2 regions of the Candidatus Clostridium radicumherbarum genome follow, and region 2 is predicted to be linked to the other one. Evidence: riboswitches for the same ligand, from Rfam matches in the RefSeq annotation. Region 2 holds a riboswitch; the other holds the start of a gene.

Region 1 (3,149 bases), on a different contig from region 2:
TAACTGTGCTAGTAAAGGAAAATGCGGCAGTAATGAAGCTACCTGTTCTGCATTAATTCCAAGCTACGGCAGCATTAAAAATATAATTGGAGTAATGAGTGGAAAAGGTGGAGTAGGTAAATCTACTGTTACAGGCATTCTTGCAACTAAACTTAGAAGTCTTGGATACAAGGTTGGAGTTTTAGATGGTGATATAACTGGACCTTCTATGCCTAGATTCTTTGGCATAAATGAAAAGAGAGCAGATATAGTCCAGGGCAAAACTGAAGAGGAGGCTAAATTTATTCCAGTTGAAACAACTACTGGCATAAAGGTAATTTCTTTAAACCTATTAACAGAGGAAGAGGAACAACCAGTTATTTGGAGAGGTCCAGTGCTTACAGGTGTTATGACTCAAATGTTTAGAGATACTGAATGGGGAGAACTAGACTATCTATTAATAGATATGCCTCCTGGAACAGGGGACTTAGCCCTTACAGTTATGCAGAGTATTCCCCTTAACGGTGTTGTAATAGCAGCTACTCCACAGGATATGGTTACTATGATTGTTAAGAAGGTAGTTATTATGGCACAAAAGATGAAGATAAGAGTATTTGGTGTTGTTGAAAATATGTCTTACATTAAATGTGGAAACTGTGGTGAGAAACTAAAGGTATTTAGTAAAAAATCTGGAAAAGAACAGGCAGAAATCTTAGGAATACCTTTAATAGCTGAGCTTCCAATTGACCTTGACTTAGTAGAAAGCATGGAAAGTGGAAGAATTGAAGACTTTATTAATCTATCCTCAGAATATAATGACTTATTAAGAAACTTCATGAATCTACAATAACTTTTGTTATAATTAGTGTAAAATAGGAAACAATATTATTGTTAATTATAAAGTTTTGTATTTTCTTTAAGAAAGAGGAGGATTTTTATGAAAGCAATTGTTGATAAAGAAACCTGTATTTCCTGTGGATTATGTCCATCCTTGTGTCCTGAGGTTTTTGAGATGGAGGATGACGGCAAGGCTGGAGTTATCACTGAAACAGTTCCAGCTGAGGCTGAAGGAAGTGCTAAGGAAGCAGAAGAGTCCTGCCCAGTAAATGCTATTTCTGTATCATAAAGAATATTAAAGACACTGAATTTTCATAGTTCAGTGTCTTTTTTAAAATAATAACCTTTTTTAAAAATTTTAGGCATAAATAGCTAAAAATTAATTTTTAATTGTTGATATATTTTGCTTATTTATTACTGAAAATATTTGTTTTAAAGGCAGTATAGCAAGCACAATTAAGCAGAGAATTGCATCAGGCGCAAGGTAGCCCAAATTATAGAAAAAAGAGTAATAAGCTGCAGACATACCTTGAGGAGCATAGCTGCCGTAGAATATAAGACCAGATATAAAATGAAAAATAAATCTTACCGCAATAGATATTAGTACTCCAACAAGCATGGTGAATTTTGACTTATTTCTAAAATAGCCAGCAATACCAATAGCAGAAAAAGCTAAAGGATAATCAAAAAGAACTTGTACTGGATGTAATATATATGGTGCTAGAATAAAATCGATCACTCCAAAAAGAATTCCTGTAAGAAAACCAATTTCTGGTCCATAAAATAAGGCAATAATAAAAATGGGGACCATGCTTCCTAATGTGGCGCTGCCACCCATAGGGGCCTGGTAAAACTTAATCATTTTTAAAACTGTTCCTAGTGCAAGAGCAACTCCCACATTTGTAATTATTGAGGTAGAAAGCTTAATATTTTTTACCTTAATGAAAATAATTGCTAAAATTATTAAACCAATAATCGCAAAAATTGCTGCAGGATGTTTGGGGACATCTGCAAACCCTTGACTAATGCCGCTAAAATCAATTCCTGAAAATTTTAAACTAAAACCATTCATACAAATTCTCCTCTTTTCTTAGTGCTAAGAAATGTCTTAGATTAATATTGCCTCCACTATTTAGAAAAATAAAAAAACCGTATTTTGGAATACGGTTTTATATCTAAGTAAAATCGCTTTCCTACGCTGGTATTAACCAGATCAGGTATGAGGGTTATTGGATTAAATCCTTTTCTCAGCCTATAGGCACCCCTAGCACAAATATATTAACTTATATATATTATAGTACATTTAGCAGCTTTTAACAATGACTTTTAAATTTAAATTATAATTTGACCAATTGTGTGATTAACCATTTGAAGCTTACTAGGTTCAAAGTTAATTGTAGAACCAGCTTTTACGTTTGATGGCAAATGAGCTAAACCGACGCAGATGTTTCTACCATCAGGAAGGGAAACATATGCTTCAGTACTAAATACTTCAATTACTATTCCATGCATTAGCTTTCTTTCCTATTCTTAATAGTTTTATCGATGTCATGAGCAGTAGTTAGGCTATTATCCATTATATCTATTCCTTCACCAACTGGCCCTTTTCTCTTGTTTGCCATAGGTACCTTCCCTACAATACCTTTTTTGCTTTTTCCTGTAGCCATTTCATCAACTCCTAATTTAATTTAAACTATATTAAATATTTAAAATGCTTATATATTTAATATAGTAATCATAATTATTTTTGACTATTGTCTTTTAATTATTCAATTAAATTAAAAGTTACTAATATACTAAGAGGGACTATTTCAAAAAAATTTATATTAATGTATATTTTGAGATAGCCCCTCATTTACTTGCATTTATTTTTATATACCTGAAGTTATTTATAATAAAGATCATTATAAATAATTTTAAAAACCTCTAAAGCCTCTTCTATCTTCTCCTTCAAAAGTGCTTTCTTACTTTCAAATTCTTTAATGCCTTCCTCAGTTAAGGTATATATTTTTTGTATTTTCTTTTTTTCATCATCCCAATTACCAATAACAAGATTATTTTTTTCAAGTCTTTTCAAAAGTGGATATATTCCTCCGGTACTAGGAATCCAATTGCCATTGGTTTTCTCTCCGATTTTATGTGATATATCGTTACCGTTTGTGGGACCTAAGCTTAGAATATATAGAACATATAAAGGTAGAAGACCCTTTGTAAAAACTTGACCTACAGCCTCTTTCTCATTTTTAATCTTTTTAAGCTCATTTAGTTTTTGCTTATATTCCTCATAAAGCCGTTTTTCTTCAGCTTTTATATCTCTATCCATCCATTACACA
Region 2 (3,149 bases):
TCCAAATATATCCACTGAAAGCCACTAGAGTGCCTATTGACATTGATTCCTTCATAACAAATATTCCACCAACTGCAACAAGCAGCACAATTGATATATTTGTTAAAAATTCAATTGGAGGAAAGTAATCTGCAATTATCCGGTTCTGTTCCATACCTAAATTAAAGTTTTCTTGATTAAGTTTTAAAAACTTCAATATTTCATGCTTTTCTCTAGCAAAGGCCTTAACTAATCTTACACCTGCTATATTTTCCTGGGCAGCAGTATTTAATATAACGCCTTGATCGCTTAATTTTCCATAGGACTCTCCGATTTTCTTTTCAAATTTAAGTGCAAGGTAAGCTATAGGAGGCATTCCTATAAGACACACTATGGTCAGTTTCCAATTTAAAAAGAATAGTATAGCAGAAGCTACTATGAAATATATGGCATTTTCTATAAATAATCTTATACCGAAGGAGACACTTCTCCATACATTATCTACATCTTCGCCTATTCTTGACATAAGTTCTCCAGTGTTCATATTGTCAAAATAGCTAAAAGGAAGAGTTTGAATATGATCAAATAAATCCTTTTTAATATCTATGCTAATTTTTGCAGACAGTACATCAAACAGATATTCTTTAACATAACCAAGCACAGCTCTGCTTATAGTTATAGATAAAAACCCAAGCAGGATAATCCATAAAAGATTATTTTCACCGCCTATAAATACCTTATCAGTAATTTCTTTCTGGAGATATGGGTTAAACATATCTAATGCTATGGCCAATGTCATTGCAAGTGATGGGATTATAACCATCCATTTGTATCTCCACACATATTTAAGAACTGGTTTCATTCTAATATCCCCCCTTCATACTTTAAGTTAAATTTTTGTTAGAATGAAAAAACCATGGTTATCCCATGGCTCACATAATCTTATAAGATAGTTTACTTATAAAATTCATATAAAAAGGCCATGGGTTTTTGCAGCCCATGACCAGTATTTCATATTAATGAAAAACCGTTTAGTATCAAGGTGTGGTCACCGATACGAAGGCAGGGCTACCATATGAAAATTTAGATAATATGCCACTAAATGCCACACTAATTCCATTAATGGACATAGTAATGCCATTAGTTCTGTTATTTACGCTGTTCATTTTTTGTCTTTTTACAGATGACATATTTACTAACATTTTTCCTACCTCCTTTTAAAATTTAAAATAACTTCTTAAAATATAATACAACTCTTTACAACTTCTGTCAATAATTTTTATGAAAAATATTGTAAATTTAGAATATCCTCTTATTAATTTATTTTTTATATATGATATTGAGTACAAAATTATATTAATGTATTGAAATATTTTATGTAATTATGTAAAATGACATTGTAACTAATAGAATATTATAAGCAGGGGTGCTTTTAGCTGAGAGGAAAATCCAACCCTTAGAACCTGATTTGGTTAGTACCAACGAAGGGAGCGTAACTAAAATTAGTCAATTGTCTAATTCAATGTGCTGCCTTGCAGCACATTTTTTTACTTTATAGGAGGGATTCAAATGAAGAAAGTATTAACTATAGCAGGCTCAGACAGCTGCGGAGGAGCAGGAATACAGGCAGATTTAAAAACCATGAGTGCCTTAGGAGTTTATGGCATGAGTGTTATTACTGCTGTTACTGCACAAAATACCACAGGGGTATACGACGTCCAAGAAATAGATAAAAAGGTTATAGAGGCTCAAATAAGGTGCATTTTTGAGGACATCGAAGTAGATGCAGTAAAGATAGGTATGGTTTCAGATGCGGAAATTATAAAGGTTATAAGAGAGCTTCTAATAAAATATAAGGCAAAAAATATAGTGCTTGATCCAGTAATGGTATCTAAAAGTGGCTATTTTCTTTTAAAGCCTGAAGCAGTTAATGAGCTTAAAAATCTTATTGCCATTGCTGATATAGTTACTCCCAATATTCCTGAGGCAGAGGTTTTAACTGAACTCAAAATTACAAGCCAAAAGGAAATGGAGCTTGCTGCAATAGGCATAAATAAGCTAGGTGTAAAAAATGTACTTGTTAAAGGCGGGCATAGGTGTAATGATGCCAATGATGTCCTTCTAACAGGGGGTAAGTTTGTAACTATAAATGGACACCGCATAGCTACTAAAAATACTCATGGAACAGGATGTACACTATCCTCAGCTATAGCTTCATATATTGCTAAGGGATTTTCAATTAAAGAAGCTGTGACTTTATCAAAGGAGTATATCACAAAGGCCATAGAAAACTCCTTTCCTATAGGTAAAGGGGTAGGTCCTGTTGGCCATTTTATAGAAGTTTATAAGAAAGCAGGAGTGTGCTATGAAGAAGATTAAAAATTCATCAATGTTTTTACTATGGGTTGGAGCTGCTATATCAATAACTGAAATCTATACTGGGGGCATTATAGCTCCCCTAGGTGTAACAAAGGGGCTTTTAGCAATTATTATAGGACACATAATTGGTACTGCTTTTTTGGCCATTGGAGGTTATATTTCCTTTAGAGACAACAAAAACGCTATGGATAAGGTTAGAGACTCCATGGGAAGCATAGGTGCTAAAATTATAGCACTACTAAATATACTTCAATTAATAGGCTGGTCAGCTATTATGATTATACAAGGTGGACGTGCTTTAAATAGTGTTATACCAGGTCTAAGCTTTAACTTTTCTCTTTTACTTATGGCTTTGGCAGTCTTTATATGGGCATATTCCTTTAATAACTATTCAAAGCTTGTTAATGATATATCTGTAGTGGTATTAATCATTGTCTGCATATTAATGTTCTTTAAGGTACAAGGATCTGCACCTGCAGCAATAAATGGTACTATGAGCTTTACTACAGCTATAGAACTTGCTATAGCAATGCCTGTATCCTGGCTTCCTCTTATAGGAGATTATGCAAAGGATGGTGAGAGTAAAGAAGGGGTAGTTATCTGGAGCTTTTTAGGCTACTTTCTTGGAAGTGTTTTGATGTATACCTTAGGTCTATTAATAACTGTAAAAACAGGGAAGGATGTAATAGTGTTTATTGCAGGTACCGGTCTTAGTGCAGCAGCAGCTTTGGTAATTGTGCTTTCTACTGTAACTACAACTTTTTTAGACATATTTTCAGCAGTAATTTCAT

The links. Region 2 has a riboswitch for thiamine pyrophosphate ahead of thiD (bifunctional hydroxymethylpyrimidine kinase/phosphomethylpyrimidine kinase). Riboswitches for the same ligand answer to the same signal wherever they lie in the genome.
Region 1: linked by a shared signal. The riboswitch ahead of thiT (energy-coupled thiamine transporter ThiT) and the one ahead of thiD (bifunctional hydroxymethylpyrimidine kinase/phosphomethylpyrimidine kinase) in region 2 are both predicted to bind thiamine pyrophosphate.

The regions. Positions count from the first base shown of each region.
Region 1 covers NZ_JBJHZY010000001.1:110,374-113,522, forward strand. Annotated here, with positions in the region: gene ACJDUH_RS00610 (Mrp/NBP35 family ATP-binding protein) at 1-829, shown strand, start outside; gene ACJDUH_RS00615 (ferredoxin) at 917-1,105, shown strand; gene thiT (energy-coupled thiamine transporter ThiT) at 1,196-1,888, opposite strand; TPP riboswitch at 1,990-2,092, opposite strand; gene ACJDUH_RS00625 (hypothetical protein) at 2,149-2,328, opposite strand; gene ACJDUH_RS00630 (hypothetical protein) at 2,328-2,483, opposite strand; gene ACJDUH_RS00635 (PadR family transcriptional regulator) at 2,702-3,139, opposite strand; gene ACJDUH_RS00640 (DegV family protein) at 3,143-3,149, opposite strand, start outside.
Region 2 covers NZ_JBJHZY010000003.1:310,580-313,728, forward strand. Annotated here, with positions in the region: gene ACJDUH_RS15465 (ABC transporter ATP-binding protein) at 1-841, opposite strand, end outside; gene ACJDUH_RS15470 (hypothetical protein) at 1,017-1,181, opposite strand; TPP riboswitch at 1,392-1,486, shown strand; gene thiD (bifunctional hydroxymethylpyrimidine kinase/phosphomethylpyrimidine kinase) at 1,549-2,358, shown strand; gene cytX (putative hydroxymethylpyrimidine transporter CytX) at 2,345-3,149, shown strand, end outside.